Linked DNA regions of Azoarcus sp. CIB. The protein of the gene in region 2 interacts with the protein of the main gene of each other region in a pairwise test. Links are inferred from orthologs where the notes say so. Each region holds a gene or a part of one and is shown on either strand. Other genes may lie near its edges.

Region 1 (2,834 bases), 1.6 Mb from region 2 along the record:
GCGATGCTGCTGCCGGTGAGCGCCCCGTTCCACTGCGCGCTGATGAAGCCGGCGGCGGAGCGACTCGCCGAGCGACTCGCGTCGGTAACGATCGGCAAACCCGAGATTGCGGTGATCAACAACGTGGACGTTGCCGTGTATGACGATCCGGCCAGGATCCGTGACGCGCTCGTGCGCCAGGCCTTCTCGCCGGTGCGCTGGATCGAGCTGGTGCAGGAGATGGCGCGCCGCGGCATGGGACACGTCATCGAGTGTGGTCCGGGCAAGGTCCTTGCGGGTATGACGAAGCGGATCGCGGGCGACGTGCAGGGCGGCTCGATTCACGACGCTGCGAGTCTCGAACAATCCATTGCGGCCTTGAGGTGATTTCAATGAGTTTTTCGCTCGAGGGGCAGGTGGCCCTTGTGACCGGTGCGTCCCGCGGGATCGGACGCGCCGTGGCGCTCGAACTGGGCCGTCTGGGTGCGACTGTCGTCGGTACGGCAACTTCGGAAGCCGGTGCCGCCGATATTGAAAATGGTCTGCAGGAAGCCGGCATCAAGGGGTGCGGGATGGCGCTCAACGTCACCGACGCGGCTGCGTGCGAAGCGGCCATTGGCGACATCGAGAAGCGCTTCGGTGCCGTCGGCATCCTCGTGAACAATGCCGGCATCACGCGCGACAACCTCGCGATGCGCATGAAGGACGACGAGTGGGATGCCGTCATCGACACTAACTTGAAAGCGGTGTTCCGCATGTCGCGTCTCGTCATGCGTGGCATGATGAAGGCCCGCGGCGGCCGCATCATCAACATTACGTCCGTTGTCGGCAGCGCCGGCAACCCCGGGCAGGCGAACTACGCGGCGGCAAAGGCCGGCGTGGCCGGCATGAGTCGTGCGCTGGCGCGTGAGCTGGGTAGCCGCAATATCACCGTCAATTGCGTGGCTCCTGGCTTCATCGACACCGACATGACCCGTGCGCTGCCCGAAACGGCCCGCGACGCGCTGCTGGGCAACATCGCCCTCGGCCGGCTGGGACGTCCTGAAGAAATCGCTGGGGCGGTGGCCTTCCTGGCATCGCCCGCAGCCGCCTACGTGACGGGCACGACCTTGCACGTGAATGGCGGCATGTACATGTCGTAATCACCGGCGGCGATAGCGGTTCTCATCCTTTTTGGTAGAATACGCCGGCTTTTTTTCTTACATATCTGGATCATTCTGGGAAGGAGTTAGTTCATGGAGAACATCGAGCAGCGCGTCAAGAAAATTGTCGCCGAACAACTTGGTGTGAACGAGTCGGAAATCAAGATCGAGTCCTCGTTCGTCGACGATCTGGGCGCGGATTCGCTGGATACCGTGGAACTGGTCATGGCCCTCGAGGAAGAGTTCGAGTGCGAAATCCCGGACGAGGAAGCTGAGAAGATCACCACGGTTCAGCAGGCGATTGACTACGTCAACGCCCACCTGAAGAAGTAAGACTGATTACCGGAGCGAACATTGACCCGTCGCAGAGTCGTCATTACCGGTCTGGGCATCATTTCCCCGGTCGGCAATACCGTTCCGGAGGCCTGGGACAACATTGTCAACGGCCGCTCCGGTATCGGCGAAATCACGCGTTTCGATACCACGAACTTCCCGGTGAAGATCGCCGGTGAGGTGAAGGGGTTCGACATCGACGCATATCTTTCGCCGAAGGAGGCCCGCCGTATGGATGTGTTCATCCATTACGGCATGGCCGCCGGCATCCAGGCGTTCAAGGATGCCGGCCTGCAGGTTACCGCCGAGAACGCCGAGCGTATCGGCGTGAATCTGGGCTCGGGCATCGGCGGCCTGCCGATGATCGAATCCACCCACGACGATTACCTGAAGGGGGGGGCACGCAAGATTTCCCCGTTCTTCATCCCCGGAACGATCATCAACATGATCGCGGGCAACCTGTCGATCATGTTCGGCCTGAAGGGGCCTTGCCTGGCGATGGTTACTGCCTGCACGACAGCCACGCACTGCATCGGCGAAGCCGCGCGTCTCATCCAGTACGGCGACGCCGACGTGATGATCGCCGGTGGCGCCGAGTCAACCGTGACGCCGCTGGCCGTCGGTGGTTTCGCCTCGGCCCGTGCGCTTTCCACGCGCAACGACGACCCGCAGACGGCGAGCCGTCCGTGGGACAAGGGGCGCGACGGCTTCGTGCTTGGTGAGGGGGCCGGCGTACTCGTGCTCGAAGAGTATGAGCATGCGAAGGCGCGTGGCGCGAAGATCTATGCCGAAGTCGCCGGCTTCGGCATGAGCGCCGACGCCTACCACATGACCGCCCCGTGCGAGGACGGCAACGGTGCAGCGCGCTGCATGACGAATGCGATGCGCGATGCCGGCATGGCACTCGACGAGGTCGACTATATCAACGCGCACGGTACGTCGACGCCGCTCGGCGATCTGGCCGAAACGACGGCAGTCAAGCGTTGCTTTGGTGACCGCGCCAAGTCGATCGCGGTGAATTCGACCAAGTCGATGACCGGTCACCTGCTGGGCGCAGCCGGGGGCGTGGAGGCGGTGTTCACAACGTTGGCGATCCATCACCAGATTGCTCCGCCGACGATCAACATCTTCGAGCAGGACGAAGGCTGCGATCTCGACTATGTCGCGAACAAGGCACGCCCGATGGAGATCCGCGCCGCGCTGTCGAACTCGTTCGGCTTTGGCGGCACCAACGGAACCATCGCGTTCCGCCGCGTCTGAGTCACCGGTACGGTAGCCCGTGCGCTACCCGCTTGAAATCCGGCTTCGCCCGTCGAGGCTGATATTTCTGTTGAACGCCGCGATCCATACGATCGCGGCGTTTGCATTTCTGCGTTCGTC
Region 2 (2,738 bases):
CGCGCGCCTCCCAGGACGGCGGCGACTCCTCGAAGGTGATCGCGTAATCCACCGCCAGGTTCTCGAAACGCTCCTGCTCGCCGGTGTGCTGCAGCATCTCCAGCATCAGCAGCCAGATGTCCCGCCCGCTGGGCTCGCCGGTGCGCACCTGTCCGGCCAGCATCTCCGCGAGTTGGCCGCAGTTCAGCAGCGACACCTTCACGCGCTCCGCCGCGAGTTCGCGCAACACGTTGCGAAACAGCGTGCATCCGTTTTCATCGACCGAGCGCAGACGCCCCAGATCGATGCGGATCGCGCCGCTCTTCTTGCCGATGATGGCGATCTGCTGGAACTGCGCCGCGGCCTGACCGGAAAGGCTGCCCGACATGTTCACCATCGGCGCCACGTTCGAACGCGGATTTTCCTGCGCACTCGACAAATCCGTCCACGGCGGCGGCGACCGCTCGAAGCGCGTCGCGTAGTCCAGCACCCGCGCCTCGAAACGCTGGCGCTGCCCGGTCAGCCGGTACAGGTCGAGCAGCATCATCCACAGGCCCTCGCCCGTATGGCTGCCCTGCCCGTCCAGCACCGCATTGAGCGCCGCCTCCGCCTCCACCGTGTTTCCGTTCGCGTACAGCACGGCGGCTTCCTCATAGGCAGCACCGATGCCCGCACCCATCTCCTGCACTTCGACCTGGCCGGCGCAATGCGCCAGGGCGTGCGTCGGGTCGCCGACCGAAAAATCCAGCTTGGACAGCTCAGGCGGCTCCGCTGGCGGCGTCGCCGACGAAGGCGCGGTACCTGACGGCGGCGTACCGGGAGCGGGCTTCTTGCCGAAGAATGGAAGAACCACGTTACGACCTGTGCAAACGGAAATGGACTTGTCGGGGATGTGGAAGGATAGCATTTCGGAACCGGCTCTTGCGCCCCTTGCTGCACCGCAGCCGAACGCAGGGCCGACCTCACCTTACCTTTTGCAAAACAGTCCGGGCGCCGCGGATGTTAAATAAGGCGCACCGTCGGCTAGAATGTTGCGATGCACACACCTCGCCCGTCGTCGATCTCCGGCGAAAACTGCGTATTTTCGCTGCCGGTCCGAGTGTATTACGAGGATACCGACGCCGCCGGAGTCATCTACTACGCCAACTACCTGCGCTACTGCGAACGCGCGCGCACCGAATGGCTGCGCGCAGCGGGCTTCGAACAACAGAAGCTGCTGACCGAGCAGCGCATCGGCTTCGTCGTCCGGTCCGTCGCCGGCGATTATCTGTCACCCGGAATGCTCGATGATGCGTTACATGTCACGACGGGGGTCGAAACGCTCCGCGGCGCGAGCCTGGTGTTCGTGCAGAAGGTAATGCGCGGCGAAGAAGTCCTGTTCCGCGGCCGCTTCGTCATCGCCTGCGTCGACCTCGACAGGAAACGCCCAACCCCGCTCCCCGCAGACATGCGCACAAAACTGGAAAAACTCGTACAAGCATGACCGCCACTCACGATCTCTCGATCATCAGCCTCATCGGCCAGGCCAGTGTCCTGGTCCAGCTCGTCATGGCCCTGCTCGCAGGCCTGTCGCTCCTGTCCTGGTACTGGATCTTCCGCAAATCCTTCCAGATCCGCGCCGCCCGCAACAAGACCAACGGCTTCGAGCGCGACTTCTGGAGCGGCGGCGACCTCAACTCGATGTTCCAGTCGGCCGCCGCCGCGCGTCATGAAACCGGCGGCATGGAGCGCATCTTCGAGTCCGGCTACCGCGAATTCACCAAGCTACGCAGCAAGAGCCACGATCACGCGGCGGTCATCGACGGCGCGCGGCGCGCGATGCGCGCCACCTACCAGCGCGAGGTCGACGATCTCGAAGCGCACCTCGCCTTCCTCGCCTCGGTCGGCTCGGTGTCCCCGTACATCGGCCTCTTCGGCACCGTGTGGGGCATCATGAACGCCTTCCGCGGCCTGTCCAACGTCAGCTCCGCAACCCTCGCGAACGTCGCCCCGGGCATCGCCGAGGCGCTGGTCGCCACCGCGATCGGCCTCTTCGCCGCGATCCCAGCGGTGGTCGCCTACAACCGCTTCGCGCACGACATCGACCGCATCAGCATCCGCTTCGAGAGCTTCATGGAAGAGTTCTCGAACATCCTGCAGCGCCAATTGCGCTGAGCGGGAGGAAACACCGATGCGCCAGCGCCGCCTGATGAACCAGATCAACGTCGTGCCTTACATCGACGTGATGCTGGTGCTGCTCGTGATCTTCATGGTCACCGCGCCGATGATCCAGACCGGCAGCGTCGATCTCCCCACCGTGGGCGGAGTGCCGCAACCGCCGGCCGAAGCGATGGTGGTGTCCGTGAAGAAGGACGGCTCGCTGACCTTCAAGGTCACGAGCAACTCGACCGAGCAGAAGATGAGCAACACCGAATTGCTGCGCGAACTGCACAACGCGCTGCAGCGCAATCCGCAGCAACCGATCCTGGTCGCCGCAGACAAGCAGGTGTCGTACGAACGAGTGATGGACACGCTGGACAGCATCCGCAAGGCCGGCTTCCAGAAGGTCGGCCTCCAGACGAGCACCAGCAGCACCCGATGAAAGACACGCACCTTGACCTGCAGCGCGACCAGCCCGGCAAATGGGCCTCGCTGGCGCTGACGGTCGCCGTTCACCTGGGCCTCGTTGCGTTCCTGATCTTCGGCATCCGCTGGCAGAGCAGTCCGCCCGCGGCGCTCGAAGTCGAACTCGTCGCCCCGCCCGCGGCCCAACCGACATT
Region 3 (3,287 bases), 500 kb from region 2 along the record:
TGCGGCGGCGGCGCCGCCGTTGGCGAGCAGCACCAGCGTGTCGCCCTTCAGGTTGGCGACCGAACAGGCCGACGCGAGCGCGGGCGGAAGGTGCTGCTGGAGCAGGTTCTGCAGGCGCATCAGGCGCGCTGCGTGGTCCTTCAGGCGTGCGAGAGCGTCGCCGGTGCCCAGGAAGCGCTGGATGAGCTGGGTCATGAGGGGGCCGAAGTCGGATTGCTCCCAGATGGTAGGTCGGGGAGTCCGCTACCGCAAGCGCAGACCTTCCTGGCCGCGCCCCGTTCCCGCCGCCGCATCCGCTGCGGGGCCTTGCGGTCGGCATGCTAAACTTCCCGCTTTGCCGAATCGGTCCCACCAGATACCCACATGATTTCCGGCCTGCTCAAGAAAATTTTCGGTAGTCGCAACGACCGCCTCATCCGCCAGTATTCCCAGACGGTACGCACCATCAATGCCCTGGAGCCGACGATTTCGGCCCTGACGGACGAGGCCCTGCGGGCCAAAACGGACGAATTCAGGCAGCGCGTCGCCAATGGCGAAGACCTCGACAGCCTGCTGCCGGAAGCCTTTGCGGTCGTGCGCGAAGCGGCCAAGCGTGTCCACGGCATGCGCCATTTCGACGTGCAGCTGATCGGTGGCATGGTGCAGCACAACGGCAAGATCTCCGAAATGCGCACCGGCGAAGGCAAGACCCTCGTCGCGACGCTGCCGGCCTACCTCAACGCGCTCGCCGGCAAGGGGGTGCATGTCGTCACCGTCAACGACTACCTCGCGAGCCGCGACGCCGACTGGATGGGGCGCATCTACGGCTTTCTCGGGCTGACGACGGGCTGCAACCTGTCGCGCATGGGGCACGAGGAAAAGCAGGCTGCCTACGCCGCCGACATCACCTATGGCACGAACAACGAGTTCGGCTTCGACTACCTGCGCGACAACATGGTGTATTCCACCAGCGAGCGCGTGCAGCGCAGCCTCAACTTCGCGATCGTCGACGAGGTCGATTCGATCCTGATCGACGAGGCGCGTACGCCGCTGATCATCTCCGGCCAGGCCGAGGACCACACCGAGCTGTACCTCAAGCTCAATCAGGTCGCCCCGGCGCTCACGCAGCAGGAAGGCGAGGGCGAGGAGGTCACCAAGCCCGGCGACTACACGCTGGACCTCAAGGCGCGCCAAGTGCTCCTCACCGAGCAGGGGCACGAGAACGCCGAGCAGATCCTCACCCGCATGGGCCTGCTGGCCGAGGGAACGAGCCTGTACGACCCGGGCAACATCCTGCTGGTGCACCATCTTTACGCGGCCCTGCGCGCGTACGCGCTGTACTTCAAGGACCAGCACTACGTCGTGCAGAACAACGAGGTGGTGATCGTCGATGAATTCACCGGCCGCCTGATGGCCGGCCGCCGCTGGTCCGAGGGCTTGCACCAGGCCGTCGAGGCCAAGGAAGGCGTGCGCATCCAGGCCGAGAACCAGACGCTCGCATCGATCACCTTCCAGAACTACTTCCGCATGTACGGCAAACTTGCCGGCATGACCGGCACGGCCGACACCGAGGCCTACGAGTTCCATCAGATCTACGGTCTCGAAACGGTTGTGGTCCCGACCAACCGGCCGATGCAGCGCCGCGACGACAACGACAAGGTTTTCCGCACCGCGAAGGAGAAGTGGGATGCGGTGATCAGCGACATCCGCGAATGCGTCGGTCGCGGCCAGCCGGTGCTGGTCGGCACGACTTCGATCGAGATCAACGAATTCCTGTCCGCGCTGCTGCAGCGCGAGAAGCTGCCCCATCAGTTGCTCAACGCCAAGCAGCACGAACACGAAGCCGAGATCGTCGCGCAGGCGGGGCGCCCGGGCGTCATCACGATCGCGACGAACATGGCCGGTCGCGGCACCGACATCGTGCTCGGCGGCAGCATCGAGCGCGAGATCGCGGCGATCCGCGACGACGAAGCGCTGACCCAGGAGCAGAAGGACGCACGCATCGCCGGAATGCGCGAGGAGTGGCTGAAAGTCCACGAGCAGGTGCTCGCGGCGGGCGGCCTGCACATCGTCGGCACCGAACGCCACGAGTCGCGCCGCATCGACAACCAGCTGCGCGGCCGTGCCGGCCGCCAGGGCGATCCGGGCAGCTCGCGCTTTTACCTCTCGCTCGAAGATCCGCTGATGAAGATCTTCGCCGGCGAGCGCCTGAACGCGATCATGGTGCGCCTGAAAATGCCCGAGGGCGAGGCGATCGAGCACGCGATGGTCACCCGCTCGCTTGAGTCCGCGCAACGCAAGGTCGAGCAGCGCAACTTCGACATCCGCAAGCAGCTGCTCGAGTATGACGACGTCGCTAACGACCAGCGCAAGGTGATCTACCAGCAGCGCAACGAACTGCTCGAAAGCGAGGAGATCTCCGACACGATCCATGCGATGCGCCAGGGAGTGCTGCACGACGCCTTCCGCCTCTACGTGCCGGTCGACAGCGTCGAGGAGCAGTGGGACATCCCCGCACTGGAGCAGGCCCTCGCGGCGGAATTCCAGCTCCGCCTTCCGGTCAGCGAGTGGCTGAAGGTCGAGTCGAATGTGGACGACGAGACCATTCTCAAGCGCATCCTTGCCGCCGCCGACGAGGCCTATGCAGCGAAGATCGCTCAGGTCGACGCGGGGGCGTGGCACAAGTTCGAGCGCGACGTGATGCTGCAGAGCCTCGACACGCACTGGCGCGAGCACCTGGCAGCGCTGGACCATCTGCGGCAGGGCATCCACCTGCGCGGCTACGCCCAGAAGAACCCGAAGCAGGAATACAAGCGCGAGGCCTTCGAGCTTTTCGAAGCGCTGCTCGAGTCCGTGCGCAGTGAAGTGTCCAAGCTGCTGATGACCGTCCAGGTCCGCACAGAGTCGCAGCTGGAGGAGGCCGAGCGTCCGCCCGAGCTGGACAACGTGCAGTATCACCACGCGGACTACGACGAGGCGCTCGGCTCCGCGTCGCAGGAGCAGGAAGGCGGCGTTGCCGTTGCGCAGGCCCCCAAGGTCGGGCGCAACGACCCCTGCCCCTGCGGTTCGGGGAAGAAGTACAAGCACTGCCACGGCAAGCTGAGCTGAGGCACGATGGGCGGCACGACGCTTCCCCGCCGCGTCCCTGAACGGCCCAGCGCGAGCCGTTTTTGGCTTCACGCGCAGCCTTTCCGTACATGACGGGCCCGGCCGATCCCAAGGGCAGGCGCCCCGGCGCGCCCGCACTGTTTCCGGAACTGCAACTCGGCGTTCCGGTGGATGCCGCCGGGCAAGCGGAGCGCGAGCCG

What was found.
Region 1: the proteins of ybgC (region 2) and acpP interact in binary tests that used the Escherichia coli proteins (3 or more experiments, as listed by UniProt). The link is inferred for Azoarcus sp. CIB from one-to-one orthologs.
Region 3: the proteins of ybgC (region 2) and secA interact in binary tests that used the Escherichia coli proteins (3 or more experiments, as listed by UniProt). The link is inferred for Azoarcus sp. CIB from one-to-one orthologs.

What each region holds. Positions count from the first base shown.
Region 1 is NZ_CP011072.1:3,136,605-3,139,438, reverse strand. It holds acpP (acyl carrier protein), read left to right. Parts: upstream 1-1,214; coding sequence 1,215-1,454; downstream 1,455-2,834. Other genes in the region: AzCIB_RS13865 (protein YgfX), read left to right, coding at 2,734-2,834; fabF (beta-ketoacyl-ACP synthase II), read left to right, coding at 1,476-2,714; fabG (3-oxoacyl-ACP reductase FabG), read left to right, coding at 372-1,121; fabD (ACP S-malonyltransferase), read left to right, coding at 1-366. UniProt on the Escherichia coli protein: Carrier of the growing fatty acid chain in fatty acid biosynthesis.
Region 2 is NZ_CP011072.1:4,722,339-4,725,076, forward strand. It holds ybgC (tol-pal system-associated acyl-CoA thioesterase), read left to right. Parts: upstream 1-1,015; coding sequence 1,016-1,462; downstream 1,463-2,738. Other genes in the region: AzCIB_RS21160 (STAS domain-containing protein), read right to left, coding at 1-832; tolQ (protein TolQ), read left to right, coding at 1,459-2,133; tolR (protein TolR), read left to right, coding at 2,150-2,560; AzCIB_RS21180 (energy transducer TonB), read left to right, coding at 2,557-2,738.
Region 3 is NZ_CP011072.1:4,223,092-4,226,378, reverse strand. It holds secA (preprotein translocase subunit SecA), read left to right. Parts: upstream 1-363; coding sequence 364-3,087; downstream 3,088-3,287. Other genes in the region: AzCIB_RS18875 (HDOD domain-containing protein), read left to right, coding at 3,177-3,287; AzCIB_RS18885 (DciA family protein), read right to left, coding at 1-195. UniProt on the Escherichia coli protein: Required for protein export, interacts with the SecYEG preprotein conducting channel.